One region of the Arthrobacter sp. DualSoilB13 genome, then DNA from elsewhere that is predicted to be linked to it. Evidence: predicted binding sites of a transcription regulator. Region 1 holds the regulator's gene; each other region holds the start of a gene.
The links. The regulator LexA, encoded in region 1, represses DNA repair genes until DNA is damaged. The targets are predictions, from matches to a motif close to TCGAACANNTGTTCGA.

Region 1 (6,204 bases):
CGCCCGCCAAAGCGAATGCTTTGCTCATGGTGCGCGAGACGATCAGACGCTCGCGTCCGGGCAACAGGGTCAGGGCGCTCGGCGTGTTGTCGTGTGCGAACTCGTGGTAGGCCTCATCCACGATCACCATGGCCTGGCTGGCTTCGCCGGCCTCGTAAACAGCCTCCACGACGTCCAATCCCAAGCCCGTACCTGTGGGGTTGTTGGGCGAGCACAGGAAAACGATGTTGGCGCCCGCTTCCCGGACCTGAGCAGCGGCCGATTCGGCGTCCAGCCCGTAGTCGTCCGCGCGGACTCCGCGGACATACTCGGTGTCAGTGCCACTCGCGAGCAGGGGGTACATGGAGTACGTGGGAGGAAAGCCCAATGCCTTGCGGCCGGGTCCACCAAAGGCTTGGAGGATCTGCTGCAGGACCTCGTTGGATCCGTTGGCCGCCCAGATGTTGTCCGGGGAAAGCCCGTGGCCAAGGTACTCGGCCAAGGCTTCACGAAGTTCGGTGAACTCCCGGTCCGGATAGCGGTTCAGCCCGGTGGCCGCAGCGGCCACGGCCTCAGTGATGGCGGCTTGGACATCTGCGGGGACGCCATGAGTGTTTTCGTTGACGTTGAGCAAGATAGGGACATCGAGCTGCGGTGCGCCATAGGGGCTCAATCCACGCAGGTTGGTCCGAAGGGGAAGTCGGTCAAGTCGCTCAAGCTGGTCACTCACCAACCCAGTTTAAGGGGCGGCCGGGACTGCCGACTAACTGTGACGCCCGACCCTTGATTTCTGCGGGTGCCGAGGGATCAGTTTGCAGGGACGAACAGCTGCTGGCCGGGCAGGATGCGGCCGCCCCGGAGGTCGTTGAGCTGGATGATCTCGGCGATGACGTCGCGGGGGTCACGCTCGGGAGCGGCAGCGCCGGCGATGCCCCAGAGGGACTGACCTGGCTGGACTGTAACAGTGACGGCAACAGGCGGACGCAGTTGGGACTGCGAGTCGGCTGCCTTGGCCGGGGAGTTGATAAATCCGGCAAGACTCAGCAACGCTGCAACCAACAGCATGGCCGGGATGCCGAAGAAGACGATCCGTCCCCTTCGGGTCAGGCGCAGGCGAGCGGGCGCCTGGGTAGTACGGAAATCAGCGAACGTAGTGACTGCGGACATGAGCTGAGCCCTTCTGAGCTATTGCCACGCTCCGGGATGCCCGGTGCCTGGCTGCCAATTCTTTGTGTTCCCCTGGGCCTGCCCCGGATGTTCGAACGCTTTGTTCGAACATCCAGCTTCAGCATCAGGTTTATAGAACACATATTCGAACCTTGCTATGACATTTTTAGCACTTATCAACGAACGGTGTCGAGACTCGCTAGAACAAATGTTTGATAAACGCCTGTGCCTGCCCTACGTTTGAGTGAAGAAGCAGCACTGTTTCAGTGGAACAGGAGGGTCTGACATTTTTTGCAGACCTGACACCCCTGGCCCTCATCAGGGCGGAATGGAAAGGCATTGGCGAACATGGCAGCGAAAGCCACAGGCGGAGGGGCACCCCTGCGGAGCCAACAGCCTCAAAAGAGTCCCAAAAGCCTGACCGTCCGGCAGAAAAAGATCCTGGAGACCATCCAGAGGTCAGTCAATGACAACGGCTACCCTCCCAGCATGCGCGAAATCGGCGACACCGTGGGTCTGGCCAGTTTGTCCAGCGTCACGCACCAGTTGTCCCAATTGGAGAAGCTCGGCTACCTCCGCCGGGACCCCAAGCGTCCCCGCGCCATGGAAGTGCTGATGCCCCTAACCCTTGATGGCGGGCCCATCCCCGGTGTGGACGCTCCGACCACCCTTCGCAGCGCCGGTGGCCTGGCCGTTACCGAGCTAGCCAGCGCCAGTGATACCGCCATGGTCCCCTTGGTGGGGCGCATCGCGGCAGGTGGACCGATCCTGGCTGACCAGACGGTGGAAGACGTGCTTGCACTCCCACGGCAACTCGTGGGGCATGGCGAACTGTTCATGCTGAAGGTGGCCGGCGATTCCATGATCGATGCTGCTATCTGTGACGGCGACTGGGTGGTGGTCCGGCGACAGAATGATGCCATCAACGGCGACATCGTTGCCGCCCTGCTGGATGATGAAGCAACCGTGAAGACTTTCCGGCAGCGGGACGGTCACACGTGGCTGCTCCCCCAAAACACCCAGTACGAGCCCATCCTCGGAGATCAGGCCACCATCATGGGCAAGGTCGTCTCGGTACTGCGCTCTCTTTAAGCGCTCACGCCCTTTAAACGCAGCTTCCCGTGGACACCGGCAGGTGTTCACGGGAAGCTGTGCATTACGGGGCTTTAGCCGAGCCCAGACGTTCCAGAACGCCTCGAACCACCGACCGGTCCGTGGTGGCCCAGAACGGCGGCAGGGCGGCACGTAGAAAGCCCCCGTAGCGCTCGGTCGAAAGCCTGGAGTCGAGTACCGCGACCACCCCTTTGTCTCCCGTCGAGCGGATCAGTCGGCCAGCGCCCTGCGCCAGCCGAATGGCAGCGTGCGTGGCTGACACGGCCATGAAACCGTTCCCGCCCGATTGGGCAACCGCCCGGGAACGGGCAGTCATCAGGGGATCGTCAGGACGTGGGAAGGGAATGCGGTCAATAACCACCAGTCGGCATGAGCCACCCGGAACGTCTACCCCCTGCCACAGGGACATGGTTCCGAAGAGGCACGTATCTGGCTCGTCCGCGAATTGCTTCACCAGGGCCGCCATGGTGGATTCTCCCTGACAGAGAATGTCCACATCCAGCCGGAGCCGCATGGCATCGGCGGCTTCTTCGGCAGCACGCCGCGAGGAGAACAGGCAAAGCGCTCCGCCCCCGGACGCCCGGATGAGGTCTTCCAATTCGTCCAGCGCCTCCGGCGAAGTACCGCGGCCCGGTTTGGGCAGGTGCTTTGCCACGTATAGAACACCCTGTTTGGGATAGTCGAAGGGCGATCCCACATCAATGCCCGTCCAGCTCGGCGCGCCGTCTCCAATCAGGCCAAGACCACCCGCGGCGGGCTCGAAGGCCGAGCCGATGGCCAGGGTCGCAGAGGTCAGCACCACAGTATGGCCGGCAAAGAGCCCCTCTCGAAGCCGCCCTGCCACACTGAGCGGGGCAATATTAATCAATGCAGGAGCTGTCTCGTCCGGCGGAGAATATCCCTGCTGGGGGTCGAACGTGCTGTTCCGCGAGAACCAGACCACTTCGCGGTTCTCCTTCGCGGCGAGCATCCGCTCGCACAGTTCCAGGATGAGCATGAGCCGTGAGCGCGCAAGCTGCCGTCCGCCGTCGACCGCGTTTGAAGAATCCGTCTTCGAGTCCGAGAGCGCGGCGCGCGTGGCGTCCCGCAATTGGTCAAGGCAATCCAGCTGTTCGTCGTTGAGGCCGTTGGGCAACAGACCGTTGGGTACGCCAGCTATGGCCATATCCAAGCTGTCCGCAGCTGCGTTGAGGGCGTCCACGGTGATGGCCGTATGCTTGCGGGCACTTGATGCCGCCGCGTGGACCATGGCCACGGATAACTGTCCTGAAACGGCTCCGGTTACCCGGTCCTGAAGCTCGTGCGCCTCATCAACCACCACGACGTCGTACTCGGGCAAGACAGCCAGGCCTTCAAAGGCGCTGACGGCCAACATGGCATGGTTGGTGACTACGACGTCGGCCTCACCAGCCCTTGAACGGGCCAGCTCACTGAAGCACTCTTCTGCCACGGGGCACTTCTGGGCACCCAGGCACTCCATGGACGTGACGGAAACCTGCCGCCAAGCCCTGTCGGTGACGCCGGGCATGAGTTCGTCGCGGTCTCCGGTAGTGGTCTTCTCCGCCCATTCCCTGAGGCGGACCACTTCCTTGCCCAGCTGCGATTGGGGTCCACCCATGGAGGCAGCAAAGTGAGGGACGCTGGTGTCCTCCCCCAGGGAGAACAGCTGCCCTTCGGAGGGCTCCTCGCTGGGGAACCCGCCTTCAAGCTTCTGCAGGCATACATAATTGGCCCTGCCCTTGACCAACGCCACGTTGACGGGGCGCTCAAGGGCAGGGTTGATGGTCTCCAGCAGCCGGGGAAGATCACGGCCGACAATCTGGGTCTGGAGTGCCAGGGTGGCGGTGGACACCAGCGTCGGTTTGTTGCTGTCCATGGAGTGAGCGATCAACGGAATAAGGTAAGCCAAAGACTTGCCCGTTCCCGTTCCCGCTTGAACCAGCAAATGCTCCCCGGTTTCAATAGCCCGGGTCACATGCTTGGCCATTTCATGCTGACCCGCACGGCTTTGTCCGCCCATGCCGGCAACAGCCCGGTCCAACAACTCGAGGGTGGCTTTCTCCCCCACCGACTTGACGGCGTCCGCCGCCACCTTCTCAACCATTGCTGACGAATGACTCCAGTTCGGCGGCCAGGCCTTCGCGCACCATGACCACTACGCGGGTCCCGTTCTCCTCGTGCTCAAGGCTGAGGATTTCCGAGTCGGAATTGTGCAGTTTGTTGATCATTTCCCCGCGGTCGTAGGGAATGAGCAGTTCAAGGCGCACGCCCGGCCGGGGAATGGATCGGCTGATGTCTTCCAACAGTTCGGCAATGCCCTGGCCCGTACGGGTGGACACCACTGCGTGGCGGGGTTCCTTCTGCTTGAGGCGCTCCACCACAAAAGGATCCGCGACATCGACCTTGTTGAGGACGATGATTTCAGGAACCTTACGGGCATCCACTTCGGTGAAAACGGTCCTTACAGCAGCGATCTGGCCCTCAGGATCGGGGTGTGATGCATCCACCACATGGAGGATCAGGTCTGCGTCCGCCACTTCCTCCAATGTAGACCGGAAAGCCTCAATCAGCTGGGTGGGCAATGAACGAACGAACCCAACGGTATCTGCCAGGGTGTAGCCGATGCCATCCGGAGTTTGCGCCTTGCGGACCGTGGGATCCAAGGTGGCGAACAGGGCGTTCTCCACCAGGACACCGGCGTCCGTGAGGCGGTTCAGGAGGGACGACTTGCCGGCGTTCGTGTACCCGGCGATGGCGACGGACGGAACAGCATTACGACGGCGGTTGGCGCGCTTAGTTTCGCGCGCCGGCTTCATCGCGGCTATTTCGCGACGCAGCTTGGCCATGCGGGTGCGGATTCGCCGCCTATCGAGTTCGATCTTGGTTTCACCAGGACCGCGCGAGCCCATGCCGGCGCCTGCTCCACCCACCTGGCCACCGGCCTGACGGGACATGGAGTCACCCCAACCACGAAGCCTCGGGAGCAGGTATTCGAGCTGTGCGAGCTCAACCTGGGCCTTGCCTTCGCGGCTCTTGGCGTGCTGGGCGAAGATGTCCAGGATCAGTGTGGTCCGGTCGACTACCTTGACCTTCACGATGTCCTCAAGGCCGCGTCGCTGTGACGGGGCAAGCTCCGTGTCCACTACTACGGTGTCTGCGCCGGTGGCGGCGACGATGTCCTTGAGCTCCTGGGCCTTGCCGGATCCGAGGAAGGTCCCGGGGTCCGGCTTCTGCCGGCGCTGAACAATACCGTCCAGCACCTCGGATCCAGCCGTTTCGGCAAGGGCGGCGAGCTCACGGAGGGAGTTCTCCGCATCAGCAAGAGTCCCCTCCGTCCACAGGCCGGCCAGGACAACGCGCTCCAGGCGCAGCTGCCGGTATTCGACCTCTGTGACGTCCTCGAGTTCGGTGGACAGTCCCGCGGTACGCCGAAGGGCGCGGCGTTCGGCCAGGTCTTCCTGGTCGCCGTCATAAATACTGTGTTCCTGGTCCAGTGTGGAAATCGCCTGCGCCTTGCCGAACACACCGTTGGCGTCGTTGTCGTCGGATGCCTGCGCAGGTACATCCTTGGAAAGAATCCGGTCGATCACGGCCTGGATTTGTTCAGGACTCATGTCCTGGGCGTCGGAATCGGATCCGGAGTGCTTCTGGGTGGTCATGGTCTCCTTAGACTGTTCGGCAATTCCAGAATAGTGCTGTTTGCTGCTCGATGGGGCGCTATTCGCGCTGGGCTGACGGGCATCGGCCAAAAGGGCCTCCTGTGTCCTGAACGGCCACCCCTCTTGCGGAGGGCGGCTGTTGTAAAAGTGGCGTGATGGAATCCGCAGGAGGGTCCTTGGGCCGAGGTGAGGATGTTCCGCCGGCTGCAACACAGGGCCGCGTTACACCACGGTCCACTGCACAAACGAGCGGGGATCTTCAGAGTGTCCGGCCCCACATGAGGAG
Region 2 (6,204 bases), 1.7 Mb from region 1:
CCTCTCCCGTGAGGCGAACGGCTCCCTGATGCTGTACACAGGACTGCCCGGTAACAGGCTCAACAATCCCCGTGAGATTGGCTCGGGATGGAACATCTTTGATGCCATCACCGGTATCTCGGACTTTGACGGCGACGGCCGCGGGGACATTTTGGCACGCACCAGCGACGGTGCCTTGTGGCTGTATCCGGGCGATGGTCGCGGCGGTTTCCTGGCCAAGCGGCAGATCGGATCAGGTTGGCAGGGCTTCTCAAACCTCATTGGCGTGGGGGATTTCGACGGCGATGCCCGCCCCGATCTCATGGCCACCAAGCCCGATGGCAGTCTGTGGCTCTACCCAAGCGACGGCCAAGGTGGATTCCGGGCATGGTCGCAGATCGGCTCCGGCTGGAACGGCTTCACCAGCATCACTTCCGACGGCTCCTTTAGCGGTGCCGGTGCCGGACTGCTGGCGCGGACAAGCGACGGCACTCTCTACCTGTACCCCGGAAACGGCTGGGGTGGCTTCGTGCCCCGCATCAACCTCGGGGGTGGTTGGAATTCGGTGGGCGACATCGTGAGTGGGCAGGACTTCACGGGTGATGCGAAGTCGGACGTGCTGACCGCGACCTCGTCAGGAACCATGCGCCTCTACCCGGGCAGCGGTTCGGGATTTGCCGATCGGCTGGCCATTGGGGCCGGGTGGAACCAGTTCAGCCAGGTGTGGGAGGCAGGAGATTTCGACGGCGATGGTGTCGCGGACATCCTTGCCCGCGGCACCAATGGTGTGTTGTGGCTCTACCCCGGCAACGGTTCCGGCGGATTCCTTCCAAGGGTCCAAGTGGGTTCTGGGTGGGCCGCGTTCACCTCCGTTCTCAGTGCGGGAGATTTCGACGGCGATGGCCACCCGGACCTTGTGGCTCGGACCTCTGACGGTGTGTTGTGGCTGTATCCGACGGATGGGCGCGGCCAGTTCCTGGCCCGCAAACAGATTGGCACAGGGTGGCAAGGCTTCACGCAGATGCTGGCACCGGGCGACTTTTCGGGCGACGGCAAAGCCGATCTCGTGGCGCGGGCCGCCGACGGAAATCTTTGGCTCTACCCGGGCAACGGAGCCGGTGGTTTCCAGCCATGGCGGCAGATCGGAACCGGCTGGAACATTTTCGATTCAGTCATGCAGGGCGGTGACTTCAACGGCGATGGCCGGGAAGACATCATGGCCCGCGGAAGCGATGGCTCGCTGTGGCTCTACCCGGGCAACGGCAACGGGGGCTTCCTGGCACGGGCTTCCCTGGGGGCAGGCTGGAACATGTTCTCTACCTTCGCCGCTTTGGGGAATGGCTTTACGGGATTGGGGAATCCTTCAGTTGTTGGAATCGCCGGTGATGGAACATTGTTCCTTTACGTCGGCACCGGCCAGGGGGCCTTCCAGAAGGTGGTGGTGGACCCGCGGTAGGGGATTAGCGCCTCGCTCCTGCCCAGTTGCGCCCCTCCCGTTGTGCGCTCCTGCCCAGTTGCGCTCCCGCCCAGTGCCAGACCCGGCCCGCGAGCAGCAAAATGCCCGGCACGTCACAGGACGTGCCGGGCATTTCCGTTGCTCCAGGCCGAGTAACCGGGCAGGAGCGTCGGGGTTAGACGTGCTGGTGTCGCTTGTGGACGCCGAGTTCCGCAGTGGGCGTCTTGGCTGATTCGCGGGCTGTCATGGCCGAGACAGCTGCGATGACGCAGATGACCGCGGTAAAGATGGAGATCTGGACCCAACCGCCGGGTTTGGTGCCACCCAGGGCGGTGACGATTGCGGGAGCGAAGCCTGCCATCAGGAAGCCGAGCTGCGTACCGATGGCCAAGCCGGAGAAGCGGACCTTGGTGCTGAACATTTCACCGTAGAAGGATGGCCAAACGGCGTTGGCTGCGGCGTATCCGAAGGAGAAGTAGACAACGGAGACCAGGAACATCAGCGGCACGTTGCCGCCCTCCAGGGTCAGCAGGAACACCGGCGTCATGATGGCGCTGGACAAAGCTCCGTAGATGAATACGGGTTTGCGGCCGATCTTGTCCGAGAGCATGCCGAACAGTGGCTGGGTTCCCAGGGCAACAACGTTTGCCGCGACCACCAGCCAGAGCGTGATGGTGCTGTTGACGCCGGCAACGTCCTGGGCGTATTTGATGGCGAGCGTACCAAAGACAGTGCTGACGGCGGCGATGAAGGCGCAGCAGACCACGCGGAGAACATCGCGCCAGTGCAGCCTGAGGAGGTCGGCAACGGGGAGCTTGGAGATCTGGTTGTTCTTCTTGGCTTCGGCGAATGCGGGCGGTTCGTGCAGGGTGCGGCGGATGAAGAAGGCCACCAGTACTACCACAGCGCTGAGCCAGAACGGGATGCGCCAACCGATGCCGTACTTGATGTCATCCGGCAGGGCCACCACGGGGATGAAGACGAGGGCTGCAAGGATTTGGCCACCCTGTGTACCGGTGAGGGTCCAGGAGGTGAAGAAGGAGCGGCGGTTGTCCGGGGCGTGCTCAAGGGTCATGGAGGAAGCGCCGGCCTGCTCGCCTGCAGCGGAGAGGCCCTGGCAGAGCCGGGCGAGGACCAGCAGGGCCGGAGCCCACCAGCCAATGGTCTTGAAGTCGGGGAGGCAGCCGATAACAAATGTGGCTGCCCCCATGAGGACCAGCGTGAACATCAGGACCTTCTGCCTGCCAATGCGGTCACCGAAGTGACCCAGAATCACCGCACCCACGGGGCGGGCAACGTAGGCGAAGCCGAAAGTTGCGAAGGACATGATGGCCGCGTTCGCGTCGGCGGAGGGAAAGAAGACGTGGGGGAAGATCAGGGCCGCGGCAGAGCCGAAGATGAAGAAGTCGTAATACTCGACGGCGCTGCCCAGGAAGCTGGCAAGCGCGGCTTTCTTGGGGGTTCCGGAAGTGGTTTCAGTGCCTGGCGTCGCTGACGGCATTGTTTGGCTCATGGGGTGTTCCTTCTGTGACGACGATGTCGCGGATCTGGCTTCTGTGGGGAGACCCAAGCATGGTGCGGCCGGTCGATCCCTGCATTAGTAACCACATGGTGAGAGCTACTTGTGCAATACAGCAATAGTGGCTGTGAGTGGGGTCACTTGTCAAGAGATGTCACCACCATCTAGAAATAGCTCTCACTATGTGAAAGCATCAAAACATGAGTGTGAAAGAGGACACAAAGACCGACATGGTCGGCAAGGCCTTGAGCCTGTTGGTTCTATTGGGAAATGAACCGCGCGGGGCGAGTGCGGCGGATCTGGCAAGGAGTGCGAATCTCCCGTTCAGCACCACGTACAGACTGCTGGGTTCACTGACCCGCGATGGATTTGTTGACTACGAGCCCGATGGGCGTCGGTACCACTTGGGACTACGCGTCTTCCAGCTCGGCCAGCGCGTTTCCAATCACCACGGCTTCGCGGCAACGGCGCTGCCCGTCCTTCAGCGTGTCACTGAAATTACGCATGAGGCCACCATCTTGTCCGTGCGCGACGGCAATCATCACCTCACTGTAAACAAGGTGGACGGACCCAAGACCTTTCGGGTCACCAGCGACCCCGGTCACCTGGGCGCCTTGCACACTACCTCCGTGGGTAAGGCGATCGTGGCGTTTGAGGATGAGATCGAGCGGAAGAGGCTGCTGGAGGAGCTCCCCCTGGATCCGCTCACCGAGCACACCATTACCGACCGCGACAAGTTCCGCGAGGAGATCGAGCAGGTGCGACGCCAGGGTTACGCGGTGATGGATGAAGAAAACGAGATTGGCATGCGCGCCGTCGCTGTTCCGGTTCTCAACTCACAGGGCCATGCGTTCGCCTCCCTCGCCACGGCCGTCCCGGTGTTCCGCATGAGCATGGAGGAATTGATTGCCCACGTCCCTACCCTGCAGGAGGCCGCGGCTGAACTCGCGGCCCGCCTGCCCCAGCGGTGACCCTCACCCAACCAGGTCGCAATAGTGCGCGTTTAGACGGCTCTAAGCGCGCTTAACTGCTACTTGGTTGGGTGCGCACTGTGGAAATGTTCGCGATAAGAACAAGCGTGCGGAATATGAACACTTGTAGTAATCTAAATAACACCCCGGCTGGAAGCGCCCCAGAAAGCGCCAAAAGCTCGGCGGTGCTGAAGTCAAAGGAGCTTTAGGATGAGCAACCGAGCCGAGTCCGTTCTGGTGGGCCTCGTAGGCGAAGGCGTCATGCCCTCGCTCACGCCGCCCATGCACGAACGCGAAGCCGATGTGCAGGGCCTTCGCTTGCTGTACCGCCCCATCGACTTGCTGGAACTGCAGTTGCCGGCCGCCGCCGTCGGGGATCTCCTCACCGCAGCCCAGCGCATGGGCTTCAACGGGCTGAACATCACTCACCCGTGCAAGCAGCTGGTGCTGGGGCACCTTGATGAAATTTCCGACGACGCCGCGCGCCTGGGCGCCGTTAATACAGTCCTGATCCAGGACGGTCGGTTCATCGGCCACAACACGGACTTTTCCGGCTTCGGCTCGGCGCTCGCCGACGGCCTCCCCGAGGCGCGACTGGACCGCGTAGTTCAGTTGGGCGCAGGCGGTGCCGGCTCGGCCGTCGCGTACGCGCTGCTCAAAGCCGGCGTCAGCACGCTGGACCTTGTAGATATGGATCCCGCCCGCGCTGCGGAACGCGCTGCCGAGCTCGGCGGGCTGTTCCCCGAAGCCATAGTGACACCGCGGAGCATCAACGAGCTGCCCGAGATCATGCCCCTCGCTGACGGCTTGGTGCACTGCACTCCCATCGGCATGGCGGCCCACCCCGGGCTCCCCTTGGACATGGGCCTGGTGGAGCCGCGGCATTGGGTGGCGGACATCGTCTACCGCCCCATCGAAACGCAACTGGTCCGCGAGGCGCGGGCCAAGGGATGCGACGTCCTCGACGGCGGTCGCATGGCAGTCGGTCAGGCAGCCGACGCCTTCCAGCTCATCACTGGACGCGAGGCGGACCGCGATCGCATGCGGGCGCACTTCCTGGAGCTGATCGCCGCCGAAGAAGAGGCGCTCTTGGCAAAGGCGGCCAACTGATGCGCACCGGAATCGCCACGGTTTGCCTGTCCGGCACGCTGAAGGAGAAGATGCAGGCCTGCGCGATTGCGGGCTTCGATGGCATCGAGATCTTCGAACAGGACCTCGTCACGTCCCCCCACAGCCCGGAAGAGGTCCGGACAATGGCCGCCGACCTCGGCTTGGGCCTGGATCTCTACCAGCCGTTCCGGGATTTCGACGGCGTCACTCCGGACCTGCTGAAGGCCAACCTCAAGCGGGCCGAGGCCAAGTTCAAGCTCATGTCACGTTTGGGCATGGACACCATCCTGGTCTGCTCCAACGTGGCCACGGCAACCATTGACGACGACGATCTCAGAGCCGAGCAGCTCGCGGAATTGGCAGAGTTGGCCGGGGCGCACGGCGTCAAGGTTGCCTACGAAGCCCTGGCGTGGGGCAAATACGTCAACGACTACGAGCACGCCTACCGCCTGGTTGAGATGGTGGACCACCCCAACCTCGGCACCTGCCTTGACTCCTTCCACATTCTTTCCCGTGACTGGGACACCGCGCCGATCGAGCAGATCAACGCGGAGAAAATCTTCTTCGTTCAGGTTGCCGACGCCCCCAAGCTCTCCATGGACGTGCTGTCCTGGAGCCGCCATTACCGGGTTTTCCCGGGTGAGGGCCAGTTCGAGCTTGCCAAGTTCATGGGCCACGTTGTCCGTGCCGGATACACGGGCCCGGTCTCCCTCGAGGTCTTCAATGATGTCTTCCGCCAGTCGGACACCGAGCGCACCGCCGTGGATGCCATGCGCTCCCTCATCTGGCTGGAGGAACAGAGCGCCAAGTGGCTCGCAAGCACCTCCGTGGCAGATGCACCGGAAGACAAAGCCGCGTCCCGCCGTCGTTATCCCATGGAACTGGCCACGCTGCCCAAGGTGAGCGAACCCGCCGGCTTCAACTTTGCCGAGGTCAAGGCTGACGACACCGCTCAGCTTGAGAAGCTCCTGGGCCAACTCGGCTTCGGGTTCGAAGGCCGCCACCGCACCAAGGATGTCCAGCTCTGGACCATGGGCCAGGCGCGCGTCATCATCAACGAGCAAGCGGCCTCGCACACCGAACCGGCTATCGCCGCGTTGGGGTTCGACGTCGACTCTCCAGTGATTGCCTCCGCTCGCGCCCAGCAGCTCAAGGCGCCCGTGGTGGCC
Region 3 (6,204 bases), 790 kb from region 1:
GCGCCGCGGTAGAGCGGAACTGCGCCGAGACGGTCGGGAGAAAGCCCGGAGAAACGGTGTCCTTCACCAAAGAACTTGGTGCGGGCCAAAACCTGCAGCATGGGGTGCGTAAACATGAACACCACCAGAAGGTCGGCCAGGGCGGTCAGGCCAAGGGTGAAGGCAAAGCCGCGGACGTTGCCAACAGCAACGAAGTAGAGGACCAGGGCCGCGAGGAGGTTGACGGCCTTGGAGGCCAGAACTGTCCGTTTGGCACGCTTCCAGCCGTTCTCGACAGCGGAAACCAGTCCACGGCCCTCGCGCAGTTCATCCCTGATGCGCTCGAAGTAGACAATGAACGAGTCCGCGGTCTGGCCGATGGCCACAATCAGACCAGCCACACCGGCCAGGGACAGACGGTAGTTTTCCGTCCACCCGAGGATGGCGATCGCCAGATAGGTCAGCACACCCGCCACCACAAGGGATGCGATGGTCACGAGCCCAAGGGCACGGTATTGGAAGAGCGAGTAGACAACAACAAGCAACAGGCCGATCATCCCTGCAAGCAAGCCGAGGCGAAGCTGGTCGCCACCCAGCGTCGCGGAGATCTGCTCTTGTGACTGGATCTCAAAGCTGATGGGCAGGGCGCCGTAGCGGAGTTGATCGGAGAGGGCCTTTGCCGACGCCTGGGTGAAGTTACCAGTGATCTGGGGCTTTCCATCAGTGATCACAGCCAAGGCGCGCGGAGCGGAAAGAACTTTGTCGTCCAGGACAATGGCGAACTGTGACTTTGGATCATCAGTACCCTGGGCCTGCGCCGCAGCGTAGAACTGGTTGAGGCGTTCGGTGACTGCTTTGAACTTTGCGGTTGCATCCGCGTTGAACACGATGTTCACGCCCCAGGAATTGGTCACGGAGCCCTGAGCGCCCTGAACCTGGGTAAAAGTGGAATCGCTGATGTCCTGGCCTTTGACCTCCACGGGCCCAAGGATGTACTTGATGGCCGGAGTCTTGTCCGTGGCTGCCTCGCAGGTGACCAGCGGTTTGGCGGGATCCGAACGATCACGTTTTTCCGGTGACGGGTTCACACAGTCAAGCGCTTCGAATTCCCGGACAATGTCCGCGGTGACCCAGTTGATGTCGCTGGCATTCGCCGGCTCCGCCGTGGGCTTGGGAAGCTGGTCCTCAGGTGTGCGCTGCTCCGCAGGAACGGCTGCCGGGTCGCCATAAGTGATGACTGGGCGGAAGTTCATGTCAGCCGAAGCTTGAATGAGGTCGCGGGTCTCCTTGGAAGGCGTACCCGGAAGACTGACCACAACGTTCCGGCCGGACTGGGTGCTAATTTCAGCTTCGGCAACACCGGAGCCATCCACACGCTGCCGGATGATGGCTACTGCCTGGTTGAGTTGCTCCTCATTGATCTCGCTGGAACCCTCTACCCGGGGGGCCAGAATCATCTGGGTTCCGCCCTCGAGGTCCAGAGCGAGCTTGGGAGCCCAACTGGCGTTGCCAGTCACTACTCCGCCAGCCAGGACAGCGGTTAATACAACGAAAATTGCTCCAAGCCAGGTCAGCACCCTGCGGGCTGAGTTTTTGGGGCCGGTCCGTGCCATTATCGATCTTCCTGTTATCGCCGGACAGCCGCCGGCCGACGCTGGTAAGCGTCTGCCGGCGGCTCTCCGCTGCCGTAGAAGTTGCCTTGCGCGGTGTCGCCGCGACTGACGGTGCTAGTTGTCCTTCTTGTCCTCTTTGTTGAGGCGCGCGATGGTTTCTTCCGGGGTCTCGACGGCGGCAGGAGCTTCCGTCTGCGCGGCGGTCAGGGATGACGCATCATCCGGAACAACGGGCGCTTCCTCGGGGGTGGTCTCGACCACCTTGGTGACAGCCTGACGGTGAACCGTTGCCTGGTTACCCGGCGAAAGCTCAATCACGACTTTGTTCTCGGCTTCGTCGATGGACACGATGCGGCCAAAGAGACCGAAGCTGGTCATGACGTCAACCCCGGGAGCGAACTTTGACTGCATCTCAGCCTGCTGCTGCTGGGTCTTCTTGTTGCGGCGGAACATCATGAAGACAAAGAGTCCCAACATGACGAACAGCAATATGGTCATTGGATCCACAGGGAAGTTCCGTTCTGTACTTACGTTTTGGTTCACGGCAACGTCCCTGGCAGATCCGCAGAGCGGGCATGGATCAAGGACTCGAACGTGCCGAGCGTCATACCAGTCTAGTGGGAAAAGCTGAACAGAGGGTGTTAACCCACGGTATCCACGCTTTCGGCGTGGTTTTCATCCTCACCAAACAGTGCCAGTGTCTCCTGACCGAACACCCCGGCCGGGACGGCGTAGCCAAGGTGCGTCCAGGCGGACGCCATCGCGATCCGGCCCCGCGGAGTGCGTCCCAAAAGACCCTCACGGACCAGGAACGGCTCAGCCACGGTCTCCACCGTCTCGGGTTCTTCCCCCACGGCGATAGCCAAAGTGGACAATCCCACTGGACCGCCGTTGAACTTGGTGATCAGGGCTTCAAGAACGGACCGGTCAAGCCTGTCCAATCCACGCTCGTCTACTTCATACATATCCAGAGCCGCTGAAGCTGAACGTGCATCAATCTGCTCAATGCCATGAACCAGTGCCCAGTCACGGACACGGCGCAGCAGTCTGTTGGCGATACGTGGCGTTCCCCGGGACCGGCCCGCTATCTCCGTAAAGCCCGCAGAGTTGACCTTCAGGTCCAGTAGGCCCGCGGAGCGCCGCAGGACGAGCTCGAGTTCGGCGACGGAGTAGAACTCAAGGTGCCCGGTGAATCCGAATCGATCCCTCAGAGGCCCCGGAAGAAGCCCAGCTCGGGTTGTTGCGCCCACCAAGGTGAAAGGTGGCAGTTCCAAAGGAATGGCGGTTGCACCAGCGCCCTTGCCCACCACAATGTCCACGCGGAAGTCCTCCATGGCCATGTACAGCATTTCTTCCGCCGGCCTGGACATGCGGTGTATTTCGTCGAGGAAAAGGACCTCCCCCTCCGATAGGGAGGAAAGGATGGCGGCAAGATCTCCCGCGTGCTGGATGGCCGGGCCGCTGCTGATACGCAACGGCGCGTTCATTTCCGCTGCGATGATCATGGCAAGGGTTGTCTTGCCTAGTCCTGGCGGCCCTGACATCAGCACGTGATCGGCGCTGCGGCCACGCATTTTGGATGCCTCGAGTACCAATGCCAGTTGTTTGCGGACCCGATGCTGTCCCACGAAATCGTGCAGGTTCTTGGGCCGGAGTGCGGCTTCAATGACCCGCTCTTCCGGTTCCTCTCCCCCGCTGACGAGTGACTGCTCAGCCACGGCTGCCTACACGATTGCCTGCGCGCGCCCCATCCTGACCCAACCAACGCAGCGTTGCCCGGAGGATTTGGGCCACGTTTCCTGCGTCCACGAGTTCCGGGGAGTCGGCCATTGCCTTGTCGATGCTGCCGTTGGCGTCCTTCTCGGACCAGCCCAAGCTGGTCATGGCTGCGACAACCTGCGGCTTCCATTCGGCGTTTGGGGCAGCGGCGGGCGCAGTGCCTGTGCCGGTCCCGTGGGGAACCAACTTACCGGCGAGCTCAAGGACAATCCGGCCGGCCACCTTGGGACCGATTCCCGGCACCTTGGTAAACGTCTTGCTGTCTCCAGTGTGCGCCGCCACCCGGATGGCCTCCGGTTCATGCACGGCAAGGACGGCCAAGGCCAGACGTGGCCCTACCCCGCTGACGCTGAGCAGGACATCAAAGACTTCCCGTTCGTCGTCGTCGGCGAAGCCGAACAGTGTCAAGGAATCTTCACGGACGATCATGGACGTGAAGAGCTTGGCTTCTGTTCCTGTCTTGAGGTGGCTCAAGGTCTGCGGCGTGGCAAAGACACTCATTCCCGCACCGTTGAGGTCGATGACAGCGGTGGACAAACCAACGTGGGCTACCGTTCCACGGAGAAAACTGATCAAGACCCGGCTCCTGAAATACTGCCTGCTCCGTTGCCGCAATACTGTGTCAATACTGCGGCCAAAGCGGACTATCCGAACATATCTACGAATACCCTAGCAAGGCGAGCCGACAATCACCGTGCGCGGCGCGCTTTTGCTTCCGCGTCAGCCCATGCTTTTTGGGCGGGAGTGAGACCGCCCTTACCGTTCGCGCCGGTAGCTGAACCCATTCCACTACCTGCGCGCCATGCATGGGTCAGGGCAAGCGCGAGAGCGTCCGCAGCATCAGCAGGCTTCGGTGGAGCATCCAGGCGCAGGATCTTGGTAACGAGCTTGGTCACTGCATCCTTATTGGCCGTGCCGCTGCCTGTTACCGCGGCTTTGACCTCCGACGGTGTGTGCAACGCGACGGGGATGCCACGGCGTGCGGCCGCAGCGATGACGACGCCCGAAGCCTGGGCCACACCCATGACCGTGCTGACGTTCATCTGCGAGAAAACACGCTCGACGGCGACGACGTCCGGCTGATGCAGGTCCAGCCATTCATCAATGGCTTGGGCAATGACCAGCAGGCGCTTATCCAGAGTGAGCTCAGCAGAGGTCCCCACTACCCCAACGGCCACCATGGTGGCCCTGCGGTTCCTTTCAATGTCCACCACACCTATACCGCAACGGGTGAGGCCCGGATCGACTCCCAATACGCGAAGAGTCAAGTCCGGGCCTTCCTGGTGGCTGTGAAGCTGCTAAATGTCAAAATGACGCGCTGCGCCGTGGCCGGCTATTCGGCGTCGAGGGCAGCCTGGACTTCCTCGCTGAGGTCCGCATTGCTGTAGACGTTCTGGACATCGTCAAGATCTTCCAGGGCATCCACGAGTTTCATGAACTTCTTGGCGCCGTCGACATCCAGTTCCACCTGCATGGAGGGAACGAACTCGGCTTCATCTGTCTCGTATTCGATGCCCGCTTCTTTCAGGGCGTCGCGGATGGCCTGAAGATCAGAGGGTTCGGAGTGGATCTCCCAGTTCTCTCCGCTGTCTTTGACTTCTTCGGCTCCGGCATCGAGGACCGCCATCAGGATGTCGTCCTCGCTGAGGCCGTTCTTGGGCAGGACCACAACACCCTTGCGGGCGAAGAGGTAGCTCACGGAACCGGGATCGGCAATGGTGCCGCCGTTGCGGGAGATTGCAAGGCGCACCTCGGATGCAGCGCGGTTCTTGTTGTCCGTCAGACATTCGATCAACAAGGCCGAACCCTGGGGACCACGAGCCTCGTACATGATCTCGGTGTAGTCCACCACTTCGCCGGTGAGGCCAGCGCCGCGTTTGATGGCGCGGTCGATGTTGTCATTGGGAACCGACGTCTTCTTGGCCTTCGTGACGGCAAGTTCAAGTCCCGGGTTGCCGGCGAGGTCCGGACCACCCATGCGGGCAGCAACTTCGATATTCTTGATCAGTTTTGCGAACGACTTTGCACGCCTGCCGTCAATGATGGCTTTCTTGTGCTTGGTGGTCGCCCATTTGGAGTGGCCTGACATGCTTTACGCTTCTCCTCTGATCATTCGAATAAAGAGTTCATGCACGCGTTTCTCTCCCGTCACTTCCGGATGGAAGGAGGTGGCCAGTAGTTGACCGGAACGCACTGCAACAATTCTAGCCACTCCGTGCAAAGTAGCCGTGTGGCTGGCGTGGTCGGGGTCAACCTGGGCAAGGACCTCCACGCCCGGACCTACGCGTTCCACCCAGGGGCCCCGGATAAATACAGCGTGAACGGGATCCACACCGGACTCCCCTGCGCTGAATTCAAGGCCCCTGAAATCCAGGTCGGTCTCGAAGGACTCCCGCTGGCGGCCAAAGGCATTCCTGCGCACGGTGATATCCAGCCCACCAAAGGTCTGCTGCGGATTTCCGTGCAGGTCAGTTGCAGGGTCCGCGATTTCATCGGCCAACAGGATCATGCCGGCACAGGAGCCGTAGACCGGCAGGCCGTCCGCGATCCGCTTTTGAAGTGGATCACGGACTTCGAAAATCCGGGAGAGCTTGTCAATGGTGGTTGATTCGCCGCCGGGGATGATCAAGCCGTCAATGTCGTCAAGCTCTGACGGGCGGCGTATACCCACGCCGGTGGCGCCAGCGGCCTCTACAGCGTGGATATGCTCGCGGAAGTCGCCCTGAAGAGCCAGCACGCCGATCCGGAGTCCTGAACCCACGCGCGACGAAGCGTCAGAAAGGGGGTTGGTCATTCGACCATCATAGAGGCCCAGGCCATATGGCGCTGTCAG

Region 2: the regulator LexA is predicted to act here: its motif matches at 4,023-4,038, upstream of ACZ5J0_RS19190 (shikimate dehydrogenase).
Region 3: the regulator LexA is predicted to act here: its motif matches at 4,020-4,035, upstream of ruvA (Holliday junction branch migration protein RuvA).

The regions. Positions count from the first base shown of each region.
Region 1 is NZ_AP035865.1:1,545,122-1,551,325, reverse strand. It holds gene ACZ5J0_RS07225 (histidinol-phosphate transaminase) at 1-709, opposite strand, end outside; gene ACZ5J0_RS07220 (LysM peptidoglycan-binding domain-containing protein) at 787-1,146, opposite strand; gene lexA (transcriptional repressor LexA) at 1,495-2,238, shown strand; gene ACZ5J0_RS07210 (ATP-dependent DNA helicase) at 2,303-4,363, opposite strand; gene hflX (GTPase HflX) at 4,356-5,918, opposite strand.
Region 2 is NZ_AP035865.1:4,151,479-4,157,682, reverse strand. It holds gene ACZ5J0_RS19205 (FG-GAP repeat domain-containing protein) at 1-1,435, shown strand, start outside; gene ACZ5J0_RS19200 (MFS transporter) at 1,611-2,948, opposite strand; gene ACZ5J0_RS19195 (IclR family transcriptional regulator) at 3,155-3,925, shown strand; gene ACZ5J0_RS19190 (shikimate dehydrogenase) at 4,136-5,035, shown strand; gene ACZ5J0_RS19185 (bifunctional sugar phosphate isomerase/epimerase/4-hydroxyphenylpyruvate dioxygenase family protein) at 5,035-6,204, shown strand, end outside.
Region 3 is NZ_AP035865.1:2,330,547-2,336,750, forward strand. It holds gene secD (protein translocase subunit SecD) at 1-1,592, opposite strand, end outside; gene yajC (preprotein translocase subunit YajC) at 1,707-2,090, opposite strand; gene ruvB (Holliday junction branch migration DNA helicase RuvB) at 2,234-3,310, opposite strand; gene ruvA (Holliday junction branch migration protein RuvA) at 3,303-3,947, opposite strand; gene ruvC (crossover junction endodeoxyribonuclease RuvC) at 4,061-4,639, opposite strand; gene ACZ5J0_RS10655 (YebC/PmpR family DNA-binding transcriptional regulator) at 4,705-5,460, opposite strand; gene pdxT (pyridoxal 5'-phosphate synthase glutaminase subunit PdxT) at 5,464-6,165, opposite strand.